Regions from separate parts of the Brevibacillus sp. genome, predicted to be linked through region 1. Evidence: riboswitches for the same ligand, from Rfam matches in the RefSeq annotation. Region 1 holds a riboswitch; each other region holds the start of a gene.
The links. Region 1 has a riboswitch for lysine ahead of DEP07_RS18890 (aspartate kinase). Riboswitches for the same ligand answer to the same signal wherever they lie in the genome.
Positions count from the first base shown of each region.

Region 1 (3,277 bases):
GAGTCCAATTTTGTACTGGCTGGGAAAAGACCTCGGGCGAAAAATCCCCATCCAGTCTTCCACAGGTCCGATTATGCCTTTTATTCGCCTCGGATTGGGACAGCTTGATCTTTTGGAAGAGTCTGCCGAAACCATCGTCTACAAACTCACCCATACGATCCACAACTACCAAACACCGGAACGCCTCAGCCGCTCCCTGTCGCTCGAAGCAGGCATCATTGCTGGCAGCATTGAGCAATGGAAAGGAAAAGACACCTTTGCCCGGCTGGAGGTCGAGAGTAGTTCTACGATCATGATACGCGCCCATACTCCAAAGTGATCCTTCATGCCAACCATTGGCAGCGCAATAATTGTCAGGACTGGCGTGTCTTGTCAGGTCAAAAAGATGCCCCCTCTGCCTACAGGCGAGGGAGCATTCGCTGCCTAGATTCCGTGCACCACTGCTGTCTCTTCCACATCGAGCCCGTATGCCGAGTGCAGGCTGCGGACAGCAAGCTCAGTCTGCCCGGCAGGAATGACGCAAGAAACTTTGATGTCTGAAGTTGAAACCATTTTAATAGAAATTTCTTTTTCTGCCAAAACGCGGAACATCTCGGCAGCCACTCCCGGATTGTTGACCATGCCGGAGCCTACGATGGACACTTTGGTCAGGTTTTGCTCGTAATCGACTTTTTCGAAGCCAAGCTCTGCTTTGTGGTTTTCCAACGTGTCCAATGCCTTTTTCAAGTCATCCGCAGCAACCGTGAAGGAAATATTCGTCACTGCTGCGTCATAGGAGCTTTGAATAATGATGTCGACGTTCACCTGATTGTCCGCCAGCGTATTGAACAGGCGGGAAAGAGTCCCAACCTTCGCAGGCATACCGACAACCGTGACTTTTGCTACATCCTCGTCATGCGCGACTCCACTTACTACTCTTCCTGTTTCCATGTTGGCAACCTCCTCAACGTACGTACCTTCTTCGGCAGTAAAGCTGGAGCGGACGACCAGCCGTACTTTGTATTTCTTCGCGGCCTCCACCGAGCGCGGGTGAAGAACTCCCGCTCCGAGATTCGCGAGTTCAAGCATCTCGTCGTACGAGATCGTGTCCAGCTTGCTTGCCGCTGGCACCATCCGCGGATCGGCTGTGTACACACCGGACACATCCGTGAAAATCTCGCATTTGTCTGCATTCAAGCTGGCGGCCAGCGTAACTGCCGATGTATCCGAACCACCCCGGCCGAGCGTCGTAATTTCTCCTTCGTCGCTGAGACCTTGAAAACCTGCTACGATCACAACACGTCCGCGGCTTATTTCTGCCTGGATGCGCTCAGAATCAATTTGTTTGATTCGCGCCCGGCCATGAATCGCTTCCGTCGTGATTCCAGCCTGCCAGCCTGTCAAAGAAATCGCATCGTAGCCTTTCGTGTGCAAGGCCATTGCAAGCAAGGCGATAGATACTTGCTCCCCCGTGGTCAGCAACATATCCAGCTCTCGCTCGGACGGGTAGGCGCTGATCTGTTTGGCCATATCTACCAATACGTCTGTAGATTTGCCCATCGCAGATACGACGACCACCACATCGTGCCCTTCTTCTTTGTAACTGGCAATTCGATCTGCAACTCGTAAAATTCGCTCAATGGTCCCTACAGAGGTGCCTCCGTATTTCTGCACGATCAACCCCATGCGGCTTCTCTCCCTTTTCTCATATCCAATGATTGTAGAATGTATCTTTTGCTGCCGTTTTATGAATCTCTCTATTTTTACTGGAAAAAGTCTGTATAAAAAAGGCACCGACAAGGAATAAGTACCTGCCGCTGCCTACTGTTTCGACATACCGGTTCCTCCCTCCCAATTACACGCGGTCCATGGCAGCACATGACAAGGCAAATCCCTGTCACCGCTCACATCGACACACCGTGAGATAGCTCTCCATCTGGCGCCGGTCAAGAGCCAGATGACAGTCCTGCACTTGTTCAATGCAGACCCAGCATGGAGACAAACGGGTTTTTCTCCACACTTCGGCGAATCCCCCTTTCCCGTTCCCTTCACAGATACCCGATCTCAGGGTGGTACTCATGGTTTTCGCGCCTCTACCTCACTCCATAAATGGAAGTGAGGCTAACTATTCTGTTTGAAACGCATTATATCATGGGAATCCGAGCGGTTCAATCGCTTTTTGCAAAACCGTTACGATTCCAGCTTGCGCAAATGAGTGATGATCTCTCGGGCCAGCTTGTCGCCGATCCCCAGTTCCCGGAAATCCTCCACAGTCGCTTCGCGCATTTTTTTCAGCGAGCCAAAATGGGTAAACAACAGCTTGCGCCGCTTCTCGCCGATGCCCGGAATTTCATCCAGTTGGGAGGAGAGCATCGTTTTCGTCCGTGACTGTCTGTGGAACGTGATCGCAAAACGGTGAACCTCGTCCTGAATGCGTTGCAGCAAATAAAACTCATAGCTGTCCCGCTTCAGATTCACGGGTTCTGGCGGATCGCCGTACATCAACTGCGCCGTTTTGTGCTTTTCATCCTTCGCCAAGCCGCAAACCGGAATGTACAGCCCCAATTCGTTCTCCAGGACGTCCATGGCAGCGCTGATTTGGCCTTTGCCTCCGTCGATGACGATCAAGTCCGGCAATGGCTGGTTTTCCTTCAGCAACCGCGAATAGCGTCTGCGGACAACTTCGCGCATGGACCCGTAATCGTCGGGGCCTTCGACCGTCTTGATCTTGAACTTGCGGTACTCCTTTTTGTCCGGACGACCGTCTGTAAACACGATCATCGCAGACACCGGCTCTGTTCCTTGAATGTTGGAGTTGTCGAACGCCTCGATCCGGTGGGGAACGCCAATCCCCAGCACGTGCCCCAAATTGTGCACAGCCTGAATCGTCCTCGCATCATCTTTGGACATCAGCGCGAACTTCTCCTGGAGGGCAATGCGCGCGTTTTCACAGGCCATCTCGACCAGCTCGCGCTTTTTGCTCCGCTTCGGTGTCAATACTTTGACCCCGAGCCATTCGCTAAGCAGCTCCGGCTCGCTTTCCTCCGGCAGCAAAATTTCTTTTGGCAGCGCGTTTTGCTTGTCGTAGTAAAACTGGGTGACGTACGACATGAAGTCTTCGCTTTCGCCGCCATAGTATGGAAAAGAGGTCGTCTGCCGCTCGATCATTTTGCCCTGGCGCATGTAAAAAATTTGAATGCACATCCAGCCCTTTTCTACCGCAAAGCCGATAATGTCGCGGTCTACCGTGTCGGTAAACGTGATCTTCTGCTTTTCCATCACCGCTTCAATGCTCTTG
Region 1 covers NZ_DOTK01000062.1:27,193-30,469, reverse strand. Annotated here, with positions in the region: gene DEP07_RS18895 (DUF2507 domain-containing protein) at 1-319, shown strand, start outside; gene DEP07_RS18890 (aspartate kinase) at 424-1,665, opposite strand; lysine riboswitch at 1,897-2,083, opposite strand; gene uvrC (excinuclease ABC subunit UvrC) at 2,170-3,277, opposite strand, start outside.

Region 2 (3,277 bases), on a different contig from region 1:
CTTTTGCCCCTTGAAGCTCAGCCAGTTCCGCTGCAAAGCTTTCCAGGAAACGGTCTACGTCTTCCTTGGTCAAAGTGAGCGGCGGCAGCAAGCGAACAATCGTTTTTTGCGTCACATCCACGAGAACTCCCCGATCCAGCATGGCTTGCTGCAAGCGGCTGACCTCTTCGGGAGCAGCACTGAGCGGGATTCCCACCATCATGCCTTTGCCGCGCAGCGCCTGAAGCTGTTCCGGGAGGCGCTCACGCAGTGCTTCCAGTCCAGCCCACAGGTAGGCAATCACTTCGTCTACGCTCGCTGCAAATGCGGGATCGAGCAGTTCGTCCAGCACGACATTGCCCAAAGCAGCCGAAAGCGGAGACGGCGCAAAAGTCGTGCCGTGATCTCCCGGCTTGAACTGGTTCATCAGCTTCGTCCCGGCAATGACGCCACCGAGCGGAAGTCCGCCGCCTACTCCTTTGGCAAACAGGATCAAATCTGGCGTCACGCCTGCGTGCTCGTAGGCAAACAGTTTTCCCGTCCGTCCCATGCCTGTCTGGATTTCATCCATGGCAAACAGCATGCCTTCCTCTTGGCAAATGGTCGCCACCTCGCGCAAAAAGTCTACAGACAAAGGCACGACACCCCCGGAGCCAAGAACAGGCTCCATCAGGACGGCTGCTGGCTTTGCCTCGCGACAGATGGCGCGCAATCCGGCTGTGTCCTCCGGATCAAGCTCGTACACGGGAAAATCCGGCTGCGGAAAATCTTGATAGACGTGCGCTTGCCTGGTCAGCCGAACGGCGCCCAGCGTCCTGCCGTGAAAACTGTTGCGCAAGACGACGATCCCTTCGCGTCCCGCTCCGTCGGTCTTCGTCCATTTGTGAATCATTTTGATCGCGGACTCGGTCGCCTCTGCGCCGGAATTGGTGAAGAACACTTTTCCCGGGATCGTCTGCTCGACCAGCCGCTTGGCCAACAGGATCGCCGGCTGGTTCAAAAATACGTTGGAAATGTGCAGGAAACGTTCTCCCTGATCGCGCAGCGCCTGAACAATCCGCGGGTGGGAGTGGCCCAGCACATTGACTGCCAGGCCCGTAAACAGGTCCAAATACTTGTTGCCCGCTGTATCGTACAGGTAGTTTCCTTCCCCTTTGGCGATCGCGATAGGCAAACGTTTATAAGAAGAGACGATGTATTGTTCGTCGAGCGTACGCCAGTCCATGTGAGCTCTCTCCCCTACAGCTGACGTAGCTCCTGCTTGATCTCCGTCTTGGAGCGAGTTTTGTCGTCGATTTGTTTGATGACACGAGCAGGTGTGCCCGCAACAACCACGTATGGCGGCACATCCTCAATCACGACCGCGCCTGCTGCTACGACCGCGCCTTTTCCTACGCGAACGCCTTCGAGGATAACCGCATTGGCACCGATCACGACATCGTCTTCGACAACAACCGGCTGTGCGGAAGGCGGCTCAATAACGCCTGCAATGACAGAACCAGCGCCGATGTGGCAATTTTTCCCGATTGTACCGCGTCCACCTACAACCACGTTCATGTCGATCATCGTGCCTTCGCCAATTACCGCGCCAATATTGATCGAAGCTCCCATCATGATCACCGCGTTGTTTCCGATGGTAACCTGGTCACGGATGATCGCGCCCGGCTCGATGCGAGCCTGGATGCCTTTTGTATCGAGCAATGGAATCGCGGAATTGCGGCGGTCGCTTTCTACCACGTAGTCCTCGATTTTGTCGGCGTTTGCAGCCAAAACAGGCTCGATCTCTTTCCACTCGCCAAAGACGACGCCAGTAGAGCCAGTGATGAACGTTTTTGCGCTGGCACCGAAGTCAATGCCCTCCAGATTGCCTTTCACGTATACTTTCACAGGTGTTTTCTTTTCGCTTTTTTGAATAAACGCGATAATTTCATTTGCATCCATCATGTTCACAGGTAAATCCTCCTTTTTGATCAAAACCTTGCCTTGTTTAAATTGACTAAAAAAAGCAATGAGTGCATTCGCTATCTCATTGCTTTCCAAACTGCCCAAGCAAATCGTAAATAGCGCTCCACAAGAAGACAATCGTCTTTTGTGACAGGATGTTCATTGTTCATGAGCCACCCCAGCCGCTGCTGTTCGAGGGGAACAACAACCGCTTCGGCGCTTTAGCCTTTCCTCCTTTTCCCGCCCCCCGGCAGATGACGAAAAGATGTACTATTCTTCGGCGCACCTCTATTTAGACTTCCAATATTATAATTTCATTTAACTCTACCAAAATCATTCCCATGTGGCAACAGCTTTATAGAAAGAAAAAAAATCGTTGACAACGAGAATCATTTTCATTATCTTATTTTTGTGAGAATGATTTTCATTATCTTATTTGGAGGGTTTCAACCTTATGAGCCGCATTTTGATGGTTTACGCAAGCATGACTGGAAACACACAAGAGATTGCTGAAGCGATTGCTGAGGGTATTCGATCCACAGGAAAAGAGCTGGAGATAAAAGAAGTGATGGACGCAACAGCCAAGGAGCTTGAGGACTACGATGGCATCCTGCTCGGCGCTTACACTTGGGGCGACGGCGATCTTCCGGACGAGTGCCTGGACTTCTACGAAGAGATGGACGACATCGATCTGACTGGCAAAAAAGTAGTCGCATTCGGTTCCTGCGATTCCGCTTACGAGCACGTTGGCGCTGCCGTAGATACTCTCTTGAAAAAGGCGAGCGAGCGCGGTGCGGAAACACCACTTGAAGGCTTGAAAATCGAGCTGTCCCCTACAGCGAAAGAAGTGGAAACCTGCAAGGCGTTTGGCGTTTCTTTCTCCGAATTGCTGGGCTAAGACCAGAAGGCCGCTGAAAAGAAAAAGCCTTTCCACTTAAATCAAGTCATGGTACAATGTCGATCCGACTTTTTCCAGGGAGGATTGATATCATGACGCTACATACAGAAACGGTCTATCTGCGACCTCTGGGCATGGACGACGCAGCCGAGCTTCTTGAGCTTCGGCTGCGTAATCATGCTTTTTTGCAACCTTTTGAACCGATTCGGTCGTCTTCCTTTTTGACGCTCACGGGCCAACAGGAACAAATCGCCCAGGCGGAAAAAGACTTTGCCGCTGGCACAGGCTACGCTTTTGGCGTCTTTCTGCGCGAAACGGACGACATGATCGGCCGTGTTGCCCTGTCAAACGTCGTACGCGGCGCCTGGCAAAACGCGACCATCGGTTACTTCATGGATCAAAGCTGCAACCAAAAAGGCTACACGACAGCCGCCGTCAGGCTCGCTCTCGCTTTCG
Region 2 covers NZ_DOTK01000005.1:29,040-32,316, forward strand. Annotated here, with positions in the region: gene DEP07_RS00835 (aspartate aminotransferase family protein) at 1-1,204, opposite strand, end outside; gene dapD (2,3,4,5-tetrahydropyridine-2,6-dicarboxylate N-acetyltransferase) at 1,219-1,929, opposite strand; lysine riboswitch at 2,033-2,222, opposite strand; gene DEP07_RS00845 (flavodoxin) at 2,378-2,821, shown strand; gene DEP07_RS00850 (GNAT family N-acetyltransferase) at 2,914-3,277, shown strand, end outside.
Region 2: another riboswitch for lysine. It lies ahead of dapD (2,3,4,5-tetrahydropyridine-2,6-dicarboxylate N-acetyltransferase); the one in region 1 lies ahead of DEP07_RS18890 (aspartate kinase).

Region 3 (3,277 bases), on a different contig from region 1:
AGCGTCTTCGTATTTTTTCTTGGCATCATCGAGCGTATTGACGTTTTCGAGCTGGATGGCCGCTTTTTCTCGCAGCGTATAGAGCGTTTCATATTCCGTAACATCGTAATCTATTTGCAGCAGCTCAAGATCGATGCTGGTTTTCAATGCCTGCTCGATCGCACCGTGGAGAGACAGAGGAGCGGTCTGGGGTTGTTCTGCGGCTGCAACAACTGCAGGAGCGGCCATAGCCAAATGAGTATTGCCTGCAAGAAGCGCGGCAACCAGTGTAGTGCTGTAGAGATGCTTCGATAACCTGGACTTCATTATGGGGCCTCCTTGGGAATAGGAAAAGAGTTTGTCGATAACGATTCTCATTATCAATTTTTCATGAACAGTATATATTTCCAGTCTACATTCGTCAATATGTAATCATAAGAAAGTTGATCGGAAAAATAAAATGAAACAAAGAAAAAGCTCCCTCGACGTGAGGGAGCCTGCAATGACTTGTTTGGCAAAGCTATTTATTTTTCGTCCATGCTGAAATCTACTTTATGGAGCGGAACAAGCTTGCTCTTTTTCGTATACTTGTAGACAAGCCAAACGATCAAAAACAGCGGCAAGCCAACATAGGAGACGAACACGCCGTTCCAGTCAATCTCGCCGCCGATAAACGCCGAGTAGTTTTGGCCGACAATGACGACGCAGCAAATGATAAAGGCGAAAATCGGGCCAAACGGGAACAGCTTCGCCCGGTATGGCAGCTCACGCAGGTCGCGGCCTTGGGCCAGGTACGCTTTGCGGAAGCGGTAATGGCTGATGGCAATGCCGAGCCAAGCGATAAACCCGGACATGCCGGATGCGTTCAGAAGCCATACGTACACCTCGCCATCTCCAAACAGGGAGGACAGAAACGCCAGCGCACCGATGGCAGCCGTCATGATCAAGGAATTGATCGGGACGCCGTTGCGAGTGACTTTGGCAAACCATTTTGGCGCTTTTCCTTCCTTCGCCAGCACCCACAGCATGCGGGTGGATGCGTACATGCCGGAGTTCCCGGCAGACAGCACGGAGGTGAGGATGACCGCATTCATCACAGAGGCGGCGAAGGCAAAGCCGGCTTTTTCAAAGACGATCGTGAACGGGCTGATGGCAATATCGGTAATATCACCGCTGATCAGATTCGGATTGTCGTAAGGAACGAGCAACCCGATAATCAGGATTGCGAAAATGTAGAAGAGCAAGATGCGCCAAAAAATCTGGCGGATCGCTTTCGGGATATTGCGCGCAGGGTCTTCGCTCTCACCAGCGGCCACCCCTACAAGCTCGGTTCCCTGGAACGAGAACCCGGCAATCATGAAGACGCCGAGAAGCGCCATGAAGCCGCCATTGAACGGTGCATCGCCTTTGGTGAAGTTTTGGAAGCCGACTGCTTCGCCACCCATAATGCCGAAGATCATCAAAATACCAATGATGATAAAGACGACGACGGTGACTACTTTAATCAAGGCAAACCAGTATTCAGATTCGCCGTAGCCTTTGACAGACAACAGATTAAGAGCAAACATAAGGACGAGGAACAAGGCACTCCACAAAATGGCGGGAGTATCCGGGAACCAGTATTTCATAATGAGAGCTGCGGCTGACAGTTCGACCGCAATCGTAATTGCCCAGTTGTACCAGTAATTCCAGCCAAGCGCGAAGCCGAGTGACGGGTCGACGAATCTGGTGGCGTAGGTGGAAAAGGAGCCGGATACAGGCATGAAGGCGGCCATTTCCCCAAGACTGGTCATCAAAAAGTAAACCATGATACTGATAGCGATGTAGGCGACCAAAGCGCCCCCTGGTCCGGCTTCGTGAATCGAGCCTCCACTCGCCAGGAACAAGCCCGTACCGATGGAGCCGCCGATGGCGATCATCGTCAGGTGGCGGGCTTTCAAACCACGTTGCAGTTGATTCTGTGACATAAGATGCTTGCACGACCTTTCGAAGATTTTGAGAAGGTCGGTCGGAAACGAAAAAACCGCCAATAGCCAAAAACGGCATAGGGCGGTATCATCCAATCCCCACCAAGCCTTCACTGAAGATAGCACACCACGTTTGCCCGGCAAGCAAACGTGACAGTTCTGTCCCTTTCGGGTACAGCCCCAGCCCACGCGCACAGAGATGCGATATGAGCTTCGGCGGCTTTTCCCTTTCCTGGAGTCATAGATTTCTTCTGAATCTCGTACAGGATGACATAAAAGCCGCGACCTCTACCCTCACCGTGAAAGATGAGGATAACATGTATGAAGTTGATTTATTTATCAACTATATAAGATTGATCGTTATTAATCAATGAAAAAAGTTGTGCTGCAAAATATTGCTAGAGTGGGAGCAAGGGCTACAAAAATGACCTGCGCGCAGGCCAAGAGCCTTGCAGCTTGCGGATTTGCACAATTTGTCCCGTATGAAAAGCGTCGTGCAAAATGATGCTCATCACGCTTTGCCCGATGGAGATGGTGGGCAGCGGCTGATCGAATGCATCGCCGGAAAGGGAGCGGAGCTTTTCATGAATGCCGCGATGTACTTCTTCCATGCGCTGCACCGCCGCTTGCCAAGCTGCTTCGTCGTCTGGCGCTCCGGATGGTTGGAAGGTGTCATCGTTCGTCTCAGCCGTACCAGGAAAATCCGTACCGGATAGACGGTGCAGCAAACGCTCTTTGAAATAGAGCAGATGACTGAGATTTTCCCAGATCGTGTTCGCTGCCTCTCCTTCGGGACGCCAGCTGGCTTGGGCCACGGTCACGCCATCCAGGGCGTGCTTGAGCGGCGGATACCAATCTTCTTTGTCATACGTGCACTCCCATTCATGAACAAGCAATTCCATCCGATTCATGTGTTTCCTCCTCGTCTGTCAAACAGATTGGTGAAGCGCTATAATGGCAATAAGAAGAAGTTTGTAACGCTCAAAATGAATTTTGGTGGTTACAAGATGATCTTACCATATGTTGGTGTTACCTACAAGAAGCGAAAATAGATGGGGGAAGAGAAGTGTGCAATGGCTATGCATCGATTTTTTAAACAGCGATTGGCGTGACTGGCGCGGGACAGGCCGCAAGGAAAATCGCCTGGCAAAGCGGGAATGGCAGGAATGGTTTTTGCAAGAGCACCAATTGCAGGCACCGCTGCCGCTTGACGAGGAAACCGTCGCTGTTCTTGTGCAATTTCGCGAGTATATGCGAATGCTTTTGGAAAAGGTGGTCAGCGGGGAGGCATTGCTGCAAGAGGAGTTGGAGCAACTGAACGAGACGCTGGC
Region 3 covers NZ_DOTK01000033.1:5,704-8,980, reverse strand. Annotated here, with positions in the region: gene DEP07_RS07900 (TolC family protein) at 1-306, opposite strand, end outside; gene DEP07_RS07895 (amino acid permease) at 504-1,946, opposite strand; lysine riboswitch at 2,059-2,245, opposite strand; gene DEP07_RS07890 (DinB family protein) at 2,363-2,857, opposite strand; gene DEP07_RS07885 (CGNR zinc finger domain-containing protein) at 3,015-3,277, shown strand, end outside.
Region 3: another riboswitch for lysine. It lies ahead of DEP07_RS07895 (amino acid permease); the one in region 1 lies ahead of DEP07_RS18890 (aspartate kinase).